DNA from 3 places in the Nostoc sp. DedVER02 genome. Region 2 is predicted to be linked to each of the others. Evidence: riboswitches for the same ligand, from Rfam matches in the RefSeq annotation. Region 2 holds a riboswitch; each other region holds the start of a gene.

Region 1 (5,220 bases), on a different contig from region 2:
GCCGGAACCGTAGCCAATCTTTTGGCTGAAATGCCCAACGTGCTTGGGCGTAGATAGTAGGCTCGTGTTCTCGTAGCCACAGCAAAGTTGAGCCAGCCATTCCAGCTGTAATCGGGTTGCCCAATCGCTCTAAAATAGCGGCATCAAGGGAATGATAAGCGTTAAGTGTGGCACTAGAGCGACTATCTGCCCAGAGGATAGCAGGACGCAGTGGCTCTCCCGACTCTGAAGTTAGGACAACACCATGCATTTGCCCTGAAAGTGCGATCGCCTGTACCCGATCGGCATGATTTCCCACTGCTTTCCTAACAGCCAAGGCAACGGCTGACCACCAATCCCCTGATTCCGACTCAGCCCATCCAGGTTGGGGTGCATGAACAGGATAGGAGCTTGATGCTTCGCCGATAGCGGTTCCATCTGTCGCCATGAGCAATGCCTTAGCAGAGCCTGTTCCTAAATCAATGCCAAGCAGCATTAGGCTAGTCCTCAAATACTTAAAAGTTAAAAATCCCAAATTAGATTTGTAGTTTTATTAAGCTACACATCGCTTCTTAAGTTGATAATGCCACAGCCATGTAACAGTTGTGCCAGCGTTACTCCAACGAGGAATGAAACCAAGATTTTAGCGAAGCGTGGCATACGCATCGCACAACTTCTTTAGTTATAAACCGATAATCCGCCCAATTCCAGCAGCAACAGTAGCCCTTACCCCACTGATAGAATCTTCAACTGCCTATTGTCGGTATTACCAATCAAGGTGGTGTTGCGGCGGGATACAAATCTATCCAAGAGTGTATTAAAGAACAGCAGTATACCCTTGAGCTATTTCCAGAATTAAGAGAAATCTATTTTTGTCCTGACTTTGAAGGCAAGAAATGTTTCCGCGTTACTCGTCACAATGTCCATAACCACAGTAAAACTAAATGGTCAGGGTACTATCGTAAACCCAAACCAGGAATGTTGCAGTTAGCCATGCTTCGGCACGAACATACTCCCGAAAATACAATCTATGTCGGCGATCGCCCCGAAGATAAAACTGCTGGACGTAGTGCTGGGGTACGGTTCCAATGGGCAACAGATTGGATTGAACAACATCAGGCAGTAATTATCTCTTAATGTCCAGATGTAGTGTAACCTTGGAGCCGAAAAATAAAAGCCTCTAAGAGGTTGTTTGAAAAGTGGTTGGCTGTGATATTAGGTACTTATTGATTCCCCCTAGCCCCCTTTTTAAGTTACCGTGTACACACAAGTCTGAAATAAGAAGAAAACAGATACGCCAGAATGGGCTAAACGCCCCGCTAACGCTAACAGGAGTCAGAATTAATGAGTGGCGGGTTTCTCAGCATAAAGCAACTGCGAACCCGTAGGGTAGGGGTCTTAAACCCATTTATTCAGATAATATATTAATAAGATTATAAAGTATAGGAATCCGGTTTGATTTGGAGAAAATATCCGTAGGATGTGTTAGCGACAGCGTAACGCATCAAACCTGTGATAATAGTGCGTTACGAACTCCGTTCTAACACACGCTACAATACCTAATTTCGTTCAAAAATCAAATAGTAATCCTATATATTATTGAATTTTTAATTAAACATGACTATATATAAAAATGCTGAACTCTTTAAGAAAATTATTACTTGCTTACTGACAATTAGCTTAGTAACAGCCTGTAATGCAATCCGAGCTTATGAAAAAAATCCATCTCAACAAAAAATATTGAGTGGTGATAATTATGGACAGATAAATAATCAAGGACGATTACGCACTTACTATCTTTACATTCCAAAATCTTATCATCCAACCCAACCAATGCCATTAGTTTTAGTATTTCATGGAGATGCTGGTACTGGTCGATCAATTAGTGATGTTACGCGCTTTAATAATTTAGCAGAACAAAAAGGATTTATTGTTGTTTATCCAGATGGAATTGATAAAAAATGGAGCCTTAGAGGTAATTCTCAAGGAAAGGTAGATGATGTTTTATTTGTCAGTGCTTTAATCGATCATCTTAAGCAAGAAATCAATATTGATAGTCATAAAGTCTATGCCACTGGTTTCTCTAGAGGCGGAATCCTTACCCAAGCTTTAGCATGTAAGCTATCTGATAAAATTGCTGCTTTTGCATCAGTAGCTGGCTCTCTTCCAGTTCGACTCAAACCTAATTGCCAACCTCAGACTCCGATCTCAATGATGATCGTTAACGGTACAAACGATCAAGATGTCCGTTATGAAGGTGATGACCACAGTCAACGAGGAGCGCTTGTTTCTATTTCAGATATGTTAAGCTTTTGGCGATCGCACGATCGATGTATTTCATCTGATGCATCTCCACAACTTCCTGGAATTAACTCTAGCGAAAGCTCAAAAGTCAAAGCTGTTTACTACTCAAATTGTAGTGGCAACTCAGAGGTCTTACAATTAGCTGTAGTAAATGGGGGACATTTTTGGCCTGGTGGTGCTTCAACCGATCCCAACCTCAATAAGTTTAATGCCCAGCTTGGCTTAAACGCCAGTCAAACCATTTGGGAATTTTTTCAACGCCATAGTTTATCTTAAGCAACTAAATTTTATCGAGATTATCTTTTTACTTTTAACCACTCTAAAACACCATCAACATCAGTAACCTGTTCTCCTGGCGGTATGGCTGGACGGTTTATCATGACAACCTTCACGCCCAGTTCTCGCGCTGCAATAATTTTGGGTTTTGTCGCATTGCCACCGCTATTTTTGCTCACGATGGTATCAATATTATGATGAATTAGGATTTGCCTTTCATTATTGAGGGTAAAGGGCCCGCGATCGCACAAAATCTCTCCTGTTGGCACTAAAGCATCATCAGTCGGAGGGTCAATCATCCGCATCAGAAACCAAATTTTCTCGTACTTAACAAAAGCGGCTAGTTCTTGCCTGCCAACTGTCAAAAATACTCGCTGTGCCTGGTTTGCTAGAGATGCGGCGGCGGCTTCAACACTGTCAACTTCAATCCAGCGATCGCCACTTTCTTTTTCCCAAGGCGGGCGAATTAACATTAAACGCGGTATTCCGACTTCAGTTGCCGCATCTGCCGCATTAAAAGAAATTTGACTCGCAAAAGGATGGGTTGCATCAATTAATAAATCGATTTGCATTTGACGCAAATAGCTAGCCAATCCAGCTACACCACCGAAGCCACCAACCCGTAAATCGCCCAACGGAATTGAAGGTTCACGGGTGCGGCCGGCTAGAGACGTGATTGCTTCTAACCCTTGAATAGTCGCCAGTTTCGCAGCTAATTCTGCGGCATCTCCCGTCCCACCCAAAATCAAAACGCGCATCATTACAATAAAGGTGGAATTTTTGCTAAAATGCCCTTTTTCATGGCTTCTGGACGCTCCGACCAAGGCAGTAAACCATCTGCTTTAACATAATATTGACTAGCGCATTCTAGTACCGCAGATGCACTACCATCAACGGCTAAATCACCAAATAAATATGTTAATTTGCCTTTGGCAGCAAAAGCAACTACACAAGAACGATTACAAGCACTCATGCATTCAACTTCTTTAATTGGGAATTCATCTCGTAAGTTCCAATCTTGTGCAAGCTGCTGAAGTTCGTTTAGAAGTTTTTGACCACCACTTTCACCTAAGCGTTTTCCCTCTTGCCAAACGCTAGCGCAAGTTTTACACACAAATAAAGTATGGTCAGCAACACCCAAAGGATTCGTTGGGGAAACATTTATAGTAGTAGTCATCTGTACCTCGCAGATATATAGAACTGGTAAATCTATTTCGGCGGGCATCCTGACTTACTCAATTTGAAATTTTAGATTACATTTCAAATTGGTTTACAGTTGCGGGACAGCGCCGGATTTGCACCGAACTTTCCCCGTTACCTCTGGTAGCTGCTCCCCACCAGAACCGAATAACCTTATCGATCATACACTAGGGTCATCTCATAAAAGGATATTACCAACAGCTAACGAGCGAATATCCTAACTTTGCCTAACTCCATAAAATAGTGTCACATAATAAAGTTAGCTTAATTTTCTTTTTTTCTTGCTTGATCCAAGAAGTATATGCTAACGTTAATATTCGTGTGGTTAAGGACGTATAGCTCAGTTGGTTAGAGCGCTACGTTGACATCGTAGAGGTCACTGGTTCGAATCCAGTTACGTCCATTTTTTTGAAATGTCCAGCCTAAATAAACAGTGGGAAAAATTTAGTGCCGTGTTTGTAAACCTGTATACTTACTTGAGTCTATAGGTTACTGAAGACTTGGCTTAGTCTTTAAAAACCTCACACATTTTAGGTGTGGGAGCATCAAAGTAATTACTGCCACTATATCACCTATGTGCTGTTGCGATCGCACCAAAAGGGTAAAAATGCTTGAGCGCTACTCGTCCTACTACAAAAGGTGAGTACCAAAAAATCAAACATGCCTCAAAGCTTTTAGAATTATTGGATGTGGATAAAGTACGTAAGGCTTCGCCAGACTGCGATCGCCTCTTCACCACACTAGCTGCAATAATGGGTGCATCAGCAAGCTAATATAACAAAGGGTAAAATATCCTTGAGCGATCGCAATTCACCCCTAACATCAAGCTATCATCGGATATTGTGGAATTTCTGTGCGTAACTCGATAGCATCTATGACCGCCTCTCACTCTGAAACTCCATCTACCAAACCCGATGCAAGTACTTTTATTTCCGACCATCAGCAGGTTGACCGGAGTAAGCTAAGTCAAATGTACTTGCACTATGTCGAGACGAAGGATAAATATCCTCACGCAATATTGCTGTATCGGGTGGGTGATTTCTTTGAATGCTATTTTCAAGATGCTGTCAAACTAGCGCAAGAATTAGAATTAGTCCTCACTAGCAAGCAAGCTGGTGAACAGGGACGAGTGGCGATGTCTGGTGTTCCGCATCACGCTTGGGAACGCTACACCACAATGTTGGTAGAAAAAGGTTATGCAGTGGTAATTTGCGACCAAGTGGAAGATGCTTCTGAAGCTGCTGGTAGATTGGTGCGGCGGGAAGTAACGCGCATTCTTACCCCCGGCACTTTGTTAGAAGAAGGAATGCTAAAATCCAGTCGCAATAATTACCTAGCAGCAGTGGTAATTGCCGCAAATCATTGGGGTTTAGCTTATGCAGACATCTCCACAGGGGAATTTCTCACAACTCAAGATAGTGATTTAGAACATTTGACCCAGGAATTAATGCGCTTGCAACC
Region 2 (5,220 bases):
TATAGAAACTCGCTTCTTTTGTCCTAAACTTAGATGATGTACTGGTCTTTCTGCTAAATTAGTCAGCCCAAATTCAATTAATGCTTGTTCTACTCGGTCTTTAATTTCGGCTTCTGGTAAACCCAAATTACACAACCCGTAAGAGATATCTTCTTCAACAATAGAAGCTACTAATTGTTGTTCTGGATCTTGAAATACTAGCCCAACCTTCTGCCGTAAGCTACTCAGATAATTTCGGTTATAAATTAACGGTTCACCGCGCCAACGGACAATACCAGAATTAGGTTTATATAGACCATTAGCTAATAAAAATAGTGTAGTTTTACCACAACCATTTTGTCCAATTAATGCACATCTTTTGCCAGATGGAATCTTTAGTGTTAGACCATTTAAAGCTGATTGTTGTGCTACTGGATAGGTATAATATACCTGCTCAAATTCGAGTAAATATTCCTGCATTCCGCCAAAAGTCCAATGCTATTAATACTACACAGCCGAAAATAGCTTCGATGATATATCGCCCTTGAGGATGATAACGGCGGGGATGCCAAACTCGAAATTCACTCACAAAACCCCGTGATTCCAGTCCGAGAGAGAACTGACTATACCGTTGTAAGGTTCGTTGTAATAGTTGTCCGATTAGTAGCGCTAAACTTTTCATCCCATTAGCAAGAGTGCGGTAGCCACCACGAGAATTTTGTGCTGTCAACAATTCACTAGCTGTATTTAGGAGGATGAAAATAAACCGATACATTAGTAATAACAAATCGCTTAAAAGCACAGGAAATCGTAAGTAACGTAGAGTTTGTAATATCTCCGTGAAAGGGACAGTTAACATGAGAAAATATAAACAAGAAACAGAAGCTAATGCTCTGGTTAAAATTCCCCATGCTTGGATACTGCCACTATGACTGATATAAATATAGAAGTGTCCGAGAGTTAATCCATACCACGAGTCTAATTGCACCTTGGGCAAATCCGTAATTGCTACTCCATTCACCATCAAGGCTGGTAAACTTGTCAAACAAAAAACTATGGTGAACATTAACAAGCGAAAATAAACACCAGCCGGAATTCTTGCATAAATAACTGTCCAAACGCCCAGCCAAAGCGCTATCAAAATTTGCACTAAGGGATGAGTAAAAAGGGAAATTGCAAGAGTAGTAAATGCAAAAATTATTTTATGTTCTGGTGGTAATCTTCGCAGTCGATTAGTGTAAGCTAAAGTGTCTAGTTGCAGGCTCATTCTTCACGTTTTTGTTGAGAACGTCCTTTGTACAAACCAATTGCATAACCAACTACTCCCGCACCTAAAGCTGCTTGGGAAGCAAATAATAAGCTTGCTACTTCACCACTAGGAGGTTCAAACAATGATTTAAACCAGGGTTGATATCCAGGTTGTATTTCAGTAATTGCTTTTTTAGCTTTGTCATCAGAACCAGCAAATTGCCCACCACGCACAAATATTAATGGTGCAACTGCTAAAGCTAAGACAGCTACTACCAACAGCCAGTTACTCAACCCTTTTTTAGATTGACTCATTACCATTTCCTCGCTTGATTAATTGCAACAGTTCCAATTCTTGAGGATTATAAGATTGCAGCCAGTTCCACACCAACACAGTTAGTAATCCTTCACTAATTGCTAAGGGAACTTGAGTTATAGCAAAAATTCCGGCGAACTTGATAAATGACGCAAGAAATCCACCAACGGGGGCAGGAAAAGCTAGGGCGAGTTGAATAGAAGTGATAATGTAGGTGAGTAAATCTGCGATCGCAGCTGCTAGAAATATAGCGATTTTTTGTTTACCACCCAACTTTATTGTTAGATTATATATCCAGTAGGCTGCAAACGGCCCTGCGATCGCCATCGAAAAAGCATTTGCACCTAGCGTAGTTAAGCCGCCATGCGCCAGTAACAAAGCTTGAAATAACAACACCAAGCTACCTAAAACCGTCATGGTGAGAGGGCCAAACAGCACAGCACCTAACCCTGTTCCTGTAGGATGAGAACAGCTACCTGTGACGGAAGGGATTTTCAACGCTGACAACACGAAAGTGAAAGCACCAGCCAAACCCAGTAGTAGTTTTAGTTCCGGGTTCGCTTGAGTAATGCGTGTCAGACTACGCAATCCTAATAAAAAAAATGGTAATGCCACAACCCACCAAAAAACTGCCCACTGGACTGGTAAAAAACCTTCCATAATGTGCATAGCATAAGCGGGTTTGGGGAAACCAACTACCAAGTAAAAACTGATAACTCCCATCAGGGTTAGACTAACTAACGCCTGTTTTTTTCTTTTCATAACCTGTACCTCGCAGATTTATGTAAACGACTTGGTTCCCATCGGCGGGCATCCTGACTCACCTAATTTTGGCTCACAGTTGCGGGACAGCGCCGGATTTACACCGGACTTTCCCCCTTGCGTCCGATGGCTGCTCCCCATCAGAACCGATTGGAGTAACTATATCACTATTGCTCAAGTATCAGTATCGCAAACAAAATAAACTATCAATCTAAATTGTATTTAACCAATAAACCTGAATTTCTCACTTGTGAGAAATCCAAGGAGTGTGGGGGGTAAGACTTCTTCCCCATCCTCCCACACCCTTGTGAGAAATCCGGGATAAAGGGGTCAAGTCCCCATCACCAGAGGGCATGATGGTTTTGTGTTGGTTTTGAAATCCCCATTACAAAACATAATTACGAATTACGAATTACGAATTACGAATTATTTAATATGCCCCCCCACTGGATTGAAGTTTTTAGAGAATACATGGTCTACTAGACAACTAGACTCTTAAATCAATCTGGCTGCAAAGGACACTTCTTAAATATGGAAACAATACCATTTATGGGTGCTTCGTCCTTCGGCTGGCTGTACTGGGTAATACAGCCGCATTTAGCTATGCACATTCCAGATGGCTTCTTAAATTTACCCGTTATTCTTGTCACCTGGATAATTGCTCTTGCCTTAATTACACTATCAATTAAGCGATCGCAGGCAGAATACGAAGAACGAGCCGTACCTTTAATGGGAGTTTGTGCAGCATTTATCTTCGCAGCGCAAATGATCAATTTCCCGATTCCAGGAGGCACTTCTGGACACCTTTTAGGCGGAACACTAGCCGGAGCTTTATTAGGGCCCTGGGCTGGATCGCTAGTTATGGTTGCAGTATTCATCGTGCAAGCTGTTTTATTTCAAGATGGTGGATTAACAGTTTTAGGGGCGAACATCTTTAATATGGGATTAATCGGTACCTTTGCTGGTTATTATCTCTATCGCACAATCAGATTTGCTATTGGGCGCGATACCTTGCGAGGTCTGACAATTGGTGCAGCGATCGCTGCTTGGACAAGCGTAGTAATAGCTTCACTTCTGTGTGCCTCAGAACTAGCTGTATCTGGGACGGTTCCTCTGACAGTAGGTTTGACAGCGATGGCCTCTTGGCATGTCGTAATTGGTATTGGGGAGGCGCTGATTACCGTGGTAGCACTCAGCTTTATTTGGCGGACTCGACCTGACTTATTTTATGATCCACCCCGTCAGATAAAATCACCTATGTCTCGTCCAGTCTCTCGTTATTAAAAGGTGTGATTAAATCAGGATTTAATACTTATGAGTAGCAACCTCTCGCGATCGCGCAACCGGGCTTTTGTTATCGCTGGCTTAGGTATTGCCCTGTTGATTGCAATTTTCCTTTCGCCACTAGCAAGTAAAAACCCAGATGGGCTAGATAGAGTTTCAGAAGACCTGAAGTTTAACAGCAAAGAACTTCAAGATAAACCCGCTCATAAATTACCCTTTTATGGGATTTTTGATGAGTATGCCCTTAGAGGTGTACCTGAAGCGATCGCTACTCCATTAGCTGGATTAATCGGAACATTAGCAACTTTCGGTTTAGCTTGGGGTATTGGCAAACTAGTTGTTCGCGGCTCTAGTTCACCTTCTACACAGTATGACGCTGATTCCGACTTAGATGCGCCAGATTAACAATTTGTAATTAGTATCAAATATACAAGTAGGAACTAAATATCATGCTGCTGCACGTTGGAGCATTTGTGTTAGATGTCGATAGCAAAGAGGCTACTCTCTGGCACAAACTCGCTCCCCGTACCCGAATACTTTGTACCTTGTTGTTTGTATTTGCCAATGTTCTAACACCAGATGGGCATTGGTGGACTTGGGCTATTTATGGATTAGCTTTACTCAGCCTAATATTGCTAAGTAAAGTCACCCTATCAGTACTAGTGAAACGGTTGGCAGTCGAGTTAACGTTTATTAGTGTCGTTCTCTTGGGGACTTTATTTCGGGGTGGTGGCGAGGTGTTATGGTCTTGGGGATCGTTGCAGATTACGACAGTGGGGCTAACTGTTTTAGGTAGTGTCACCCTCAAGGCTCTGTTATCGCTGCTAATACTAAACTTACTGACTTTAACAACTTCGGTAACAGCGCTACTTCATGCCCTGCTGGAATTGAGAACTCCACCACTATTAGTTGCAATTCTGGCATCTATGTATCGCTATATCAGCGTCTTGATTGGGGAGTTTAACGCTATGCGTCGGGCGGCAGAGTCTCGAAATCTGATGAACAGGAATCGCTCGATTCGGTTAATTGTGGGCAACATGATTGGAGCGCTGTTTATCCGCACTTATGATCGCGGAAATCTCGTTTATCAGGCGATGCTCTCACGAGGCTATCAAGGAGTACCACCAATGATGGAAAAAGTCTCGCCAGGGGGACGATCTGATGTTGTAGCTTTAAGCCTGACTGTAATTTTGGCACTGTTGGGTCAGGCTATTTACTGGCGGAATTGAAAAAGAATTCAGAAGTCAGAATTCAGAATTCAGGAGCAGAACCGGAGACGTTTCCGTTGCTTTGGTCAGAATCAATTCATTTGGGGATTCAGACCCGCCAGATCATTGTTGCACCACCAAATTTTCAACTTTGTGGGGGTCTTAAACCCACTTATTCATCCACCACTCGTACAGAATTCATGTCTATTTTCTGAATTCTGACTCCTGACTCCTGAATTCTGTTTGATAACTTTTTTTCACATTATCCCAATGCACCATAATCCAATATCAATTCAAAATCTTAGCTATACCTATCCTGATGGGACTCAAGCTTTAGATAAAATAAATTTGTCTATCAAGGCAACGGAGCGAGTGGCATTAATCGGAGCCAATGGTTCTGGGAAATCCACGCTGTTGTTACAT
Region 3 (5,220 bases), on a different contig from region 2:
CGATCGCTTCTATTTATCCGCAATAATAATGACTTAGCCTACAAATGTTTTTGTTTATTTATTCTCAGCCTTCAAAGTTCAAATGTCTAAAGATATGCAACGCGAATTTACCAACCGCGATCAGTTGGTAGCCTACCTCCGCGAACAATTCCCAAGTGTAGCAGAACGCGATGAACACATCAGCCAAACTCTGGGAGGACGCAAAGCAGCACAAGAAGCGCTACAAAAAGTTGATGCAGTACAGTACGCGCAAACACGTAATTTTTTCACAGGTGCAGTCACGCGACTTTCGCCTTACATTCGTTATGGTGTTTTGAGTTTGCGAGAAATTCGAGATTATGTCCTTGAACGGGTACAGCAACAAAATGATGCTACGAAATTAATTAACGAGTTAGGCTGGCGCGACTATTGGCAACGGTTGTATGTGAAGTTAGGGGATGGAATTTGGAAAGACCAGGAAGAGTATAAAACTGGTTACACTGTAGCTGAATATGCACCCGAATTGCCGCAAGATATCAGACAAGGAACCACAGGTATGGTTTGTATAGACAGCTTTAGCCATGATTTAAAAGAAACTGGCTATTTACATAACCACGCCCGGATGTGGCTAGCTGCTTACATTGTCCATTGGCGGCAGATTCGTTGGCAAGCAGGAGCCAAGTGGTTTCTCGAACACCTTTTAGATGGAGATCCGGCTAGCAATAATATGTCCTGGCAGTGGGTTGCTAGTACGTTTAGTCAGAAACCCTATTTTTTCAATCGTGAGAACTTAGAACGCTACACTAAAGGCATTTATTGTCAAAAATGTCCCCTTTACGGTCATTGTGATTTTGAAGGCAGCTATGAAGAATTAGAACAGCGACTTTTTCCCAAAGGGGAATTTAGCAAACAAGCTAATAGCCAAAGTTGGCAGCGTGATAAAAAAGGGAAGGGGAGTAGGGGGAGTGGGGGAGGACAAGGGAGACAAGGGAGAGAATAATAACAAATGACAAATGACAAATGACAAATAACAAATGACAAATGACAAATGACAAAACCAATTGTTTGGATACATGGAGATTGCCTCAGCCCATACAACCCTGTACTACAAAAATATCCCGATGCGCCAGCTATCTGGGTTTGGGATGAGGCTTTAATAGAGGAATGGCAACTAAGTCTCAAACGCCTCACGTTTATTTACGAATGCTTGCTAGAGTTACCCGTTGTTATCCGTCGTGGCGATGTGGCACAAGAAATTTTAGCTTTTGCGAAAGAACATGATGCAAATTTAGTTGTCACAGCCGAAAGTCCCAGTCCCCGATTTGATGATATCTGCAATCAGATGGAGCGTTCTATAGGAGTGGAAGTGCTAGAGGTGGAACCATTTTTTGATTATGATGGCTATATTGACTTGAAGCGGTTTTCGCGCTACTGGAAAGTGGCTCAAAATTATGTTTTTGAGTAGGGGAATTGTAAAATTGTTATAGTTTGCGTAGGCGTAGCCCGCCGCAGGCATTGCTAAAGGCTCAGATTCTCCACTTATATTAAAAGTTGGGGATTTTTGGCACATCCTACAAGAAATATTGGGATATTTTATACTTGAAATTCCTCCCAATGACATAGCTTTTTTAACCCACACCAAACCCCGTGTATTGCCTTACTAATGGTTCATGAAATGCCAAAATAATATCTTCCTTTGGAATTCCTAACTTTACTAAGTCATTGGCAATACCAATCTCAGTACCGTCGTTTTGTATCCAAATCTTCCCATCTTTGATATCAAGATGCAAAACACACCCATATTGTCGTCGTCGACTCTTCCAGCCTACGTATACTAATTGATAGCGATCGTTAATAGGATCAAAAATAATTTGTTTTTCTATTTCACTCTTTGATGAACCTCGACTAGCGTATTCTGCCAGTAATTGTTGAATATAAGCTCGATATTGTTCTAATTTTTCCATTCTACAATCCCCTCATTCACAGGATCGTAAACGATTAGCTTTAGTTGAGAGCGTTGAATAACAATTTGAATAAATTGCAATGCAAAGAAGCTGCTATAAGTTCCTAAAGGAACAGCTAAGTATAAAACTCGTTCTGGTTCTTAAATCTCTAGTGCTGTATGAAATTCGTAAATATTTGATTCACCAAGAAAACTTTTAATCTCAACCGCTATTTTTTCTCCGGCTCTCTCAGCTGCTAATATCGGTTCTGCACCCAAATCAATGTACATTCAACCCCACCGACTTCAATTTCTAGAGGATCATCTGTAATCAACCAACCTTCTTTTTCTAGTCCTTTTCTAACAGCATCATGAAAAATATCTTTTGCAGCCATTTAAATATAACTTTCTTAAATATGTAGATGAATCAAGTGCAGCTGACCGCAGGGGATTACAAATTGGTATTGCTTTTAAATATAGCACTGGATATAAAAAGTCAAAGCCCTTGCAATTGATTGACTTTCCGCAATCCGTTAAAAATATGAAGCATTAAATTTTCTGACTACCTTCTCGTGCTAAATTATTAAAGCTTGGAGTTGGGAAACTCCGGTGAAATTCCGGGACTGTGCCGCAGCTGTGATGGGATCGCCCAAGTCAGAATGCCAACTCTCAAGATGTCAAAGAAGACACACTCACCGTCTACTCCCTGCGTTGCACGGGGAAGGAGTTACAAGTTTGCTTTCTGGAGTTGCCACTTGTCCTGGCTTATTTTACGCTACACCCGCCGCAGATGGTATATTATCTCGCATTAGAATACCAGGTGGAATTATTAGTAGTCAGCAATGCCGTGCGATCGCAGATATAGCAGATCAGCATGGCGGCGGCTATGTGGATGTGACTAATCGAGCTAACTTACAAGTCCGCGAAATCCGCACGGGGATCGATGCTGAGGTTCTGAAGCATCTACAAAATATAGGATTAGGTTCTCACAATTCTGTTGTAGACCACATCCGCAATATTATGACCAGCCCAACTGCTGGTATTGACCCGCAAGAATTAATTGACACTCGCCCTTTTGTCCAAGATTGGGATAATTATATTGCTGCACATCCGGCGCTTTCGGGACTGTCGGCAAAATTTAGCGTTTGCTTTGATGGTGGTGGGATAATTCGGGTGTGCGATCGCCTAAATGATATCCTATTTGCTGCTGTCTTAGTTGATGGTGATGTTTATTTCCGCCTCCATCTCAGTGTCGGCGCAAAGGGCCAACCACCTAGTGATACGGGAATTTTGTTACCACCAGAGCAATGTTTACCCCTCTTGGCAGCTTTGGCAGAGGTCTATCTAGCTCATACTAAGACTACAAATAAGCGTCGGCTACGTCTCTTAGAGTTATTGAATACTTTGGGTTGTGAAAATTATCTCCAAGAAGTTCAACAGCGTTTACCTTTCCCTCTTTTGTACGGTGAAGCGGGAAAATACCTAACCCCTCAACCCCTAAAGGAATTCTCTGCTATTCCTCAAGGAGAGGGCAAGTATCAGCATATTGGTATCCATCCCCAACCTCAGCAAGGTTTATTTTACATTGGTATCGTCTTGCCTTTGGGACGATTGGAAAGTAGACAGATAAAGGGTTTGGCAGATTTAGCCGCAAAATATGGTAGCGGTAGTCTTCGGTTAACCCCCTGGCAAAATTTGCTCTTAACTGATATTCCTCTGCAATGGCTTGGTGATATCCAAAGTGAAATTGCTTTTTTAGGATTAGATTCTTCTGCAACTAACATAAAAAGTGCATTAGTTGCCTGTTCTGGAAACAGGGGTTGTGCCTCTTCTGCTACGGACACTAAAAGTCATGCGTTGGCATTAGCGGAGTATCTTGAAACTCGCGTTACTCTCGATTGCCCTATTAATATCCACTTCACTGGCTGCGAAAAATCCTGCGCCCAGCACAGCAAGAGTGATATTACTCTGCTTGGTGTCAGCCTCAATACTGACAGTGGAGCTGTGGAAGGCTATCACGTTTATGTTGGTGACAGCAAGCAGAAATTTGGACGGCAAATATATCAATATGTGACTTTTGCTGAACTACCTGCATTAATAGAGCGGATGCTAGATATATATAAAATTCAACGTCTAAATTCTGATGAGTCCTTTGGGGAATTTGCTAATCGATATGCAGTGCCCCAATTACAGCACTTATTTAATATTATTCCTGAACAATAAGATTCCCAACTTTTTATAAAAGTCAGCAATCTGAGCCTTTCGATTTTCATTGCTCAATCCAAAATTAAAAATCCAAAATCCCAAATCGAATGCCCGACTATATCCGAGATGCCAACGAAATTTACCGTAATTCTTTTGCAATCATCCGGTCAGAAGCAAACCTAGATGTGCTACCACCAGATGTAGCAAAAGTTGCTGTACGTCTCATCCATGCCTGTGGGATGACGGATATTGTTACTGACTTGGGATATTCACCAACAGCAGTGCAATCCGCAAGGACAGCACTAGCAGCAGGAGCTACAATTCTATGCGATTGCCGCATGGTTGCTGATGGCGTTACCAGGCGACGTTTGTCTGCCAATAATCAAGTTATCTGTACTCTCAACGAGCCAGAAGTCCCAGAAATTGCCCAGCGTTTGGGTACTACAAGGTCGGCGGCAGCCCTAGAATTATGGCGATCGCACCTGGAAGGATCGGTAATTGCAATTGGGAATGCGCCTACAGCACTATTTAGATTGTTAGAAATGCTCGATGAAGGTGTGCCGAAACCTGCGATTATCTTAGGCTTTCCAGTGGGATTTGTTGGTGCAGCCGAATCGAAAGCAGCATTGGCGGCAGATAGCAGAAATGTACCATTTTTAACATTACATGGTCGGCGTGGTGGGAGTGCGATCGCAGCCGCAGCAGTTAACGCCCTGGCAACGGAGGAAGAATGAATATGGACAAAGGTCGTCTTTACGGAATTGGTGTCGGCCCTGGCGATCCCGAACTATTGACTCTCAAAGCACTGCGGTTATTACGTGCCGCTCCTGTGGTAGCTTATCAGTCAGCCACAGATAAAGAAAGTATCGCTAGAGCGATCGTGGCGCAATATCTTCCTGGGAATCAAATCGAGGTGTTATTTCATCTCCCCCGCGCTTTGGAGCCAGAAAAGGCCAAGTCTATTTATGATAAGGAAATTGAACCAATTGCCGAACATTTAGCGGCAGGTCGAGATGTGGTGGTGCTATGCGAGGGAGATCCATTTTTCTATGGTTCCTTCATGTACCTATTTACGCGGTTATCTGACCAGTATC

Evidence for each region. A riboswitch is a leader RNA that binds a small molecule or an ion and turns the genes downstream of it on or off. The one in region 2 is predicted to bind cobalamin.
Region 1: another riboswitch for cobalamin. It lies ahead of RMZ41_RS09905 (DUF1636 family protein); the one in region 2 lies ahead of RMZ41_RS18870 (energy-coupling factor ABC transporter permease).
Region 3: another riboswitch for cobalamin. It lies ahead of cobG (precorrin-3B synthase); the one in region 2 lies ahead of RMZ41_RS18870 (energy-coupling factor ABC transporter permease).

The regions. Positions count from the first base shown of each region.
Region 1 is NZ_JAVRCP020000006.1:171,030-176,249, forward strand. It holds gene xylB (xylulokinase) at 1-475, opposite strand, end outside; gene RMZ41_RS09890 (HAD hydrolase-like protein) at 745-1,116, shown strand; gene RMZ41_RS09895 (alpha/beta hydrolase family esterase) at 1,597-2,559, shown strand; gene RMZ41_RS09900 (cobalt-precorrin-6A reductase) at 2,580-3,317, opposite strand; gene RMZ41_RS09905 (DUF1636 family protein) at 3,320-3,736, opposite strand; cobalamin riboswitch at 3,758-3,922, opposite strand; tRNA gene RMZ41_RS09910 (tRNA-Val) at 4,089-4,162, shown strand; gene RMZ41_RS09915 (DUF4276 family protein) at 4,371-4,532, shown strand; gene mutS (DNA mismatch repair protein MutS) at 4,634-5,220, shown strand, end outside.
Region 2 is NZ_JAVRCP020000018.1:61,922-67,141, forward strand. It holds gene RMZ41_RS18855 (ABC transporter ATP-binding protein) at 1-459, opposite strand, end outside; gene cbiQ (cobalt ECF transporter T component CbiQ) at 434-1,246, opposite strand; gene RMZ41_RS18865 (energy-coupling factor ABC transporter substrate-binding protein) at 1,243-1,542, opposite strand; gene RMZ41_RS18870 (energy-coupling factor ABC transporter permease) at 1,529-2,305, opposite strand; cobalamin riboswitch at 2,331-2,471, opposite strand; gene cbiM (cobalt transporter CbiM) at 2,837-3,589, shown strand; gene RMZ41_RS18880 (PDGLE domain-containing protein) at 3,620-3,994, shown strand; gene cbiQ (cobalt ECF transporter T component CbiQ) at 4,039-4,818, shown strand; gene RMZ41_RS18890 (energy-coupling factor ABC transporter ATP-binding protein) at 5,068-5,220, shown strand, end outside.
Region 3 is NZ_JAVRCP020000062.1:16,155-21,374, reverse strand. It holds gene RMZ41_RS30820 (FAD-binding domain-containing protein) at 83-979, shown strand; gene RMZ41_RS30815 (hypothetical protein) at 1,028-1,444, shown strand; gene RMZ41_RS30810 (XisI protein) at 1,608-1,943, opposite strand; partial or broken gene RMZ41_RS30805 (XisH family protein) at 1,931-2,316, opposite strand; cobalamin riboswitch at 2,475-2,607, shown strand; gene cobG (precorrin-3B synthase) at 2,657-4,144, shown strand; gene RMZ41_RS30795 (precorrin-8X methylmutase) at 4,234-4,860, shown strand; gene RMZ41_RS30790 (precorrin-2 C(20)-methyltransferase) at 4,857-5,220, shown strand, end outside.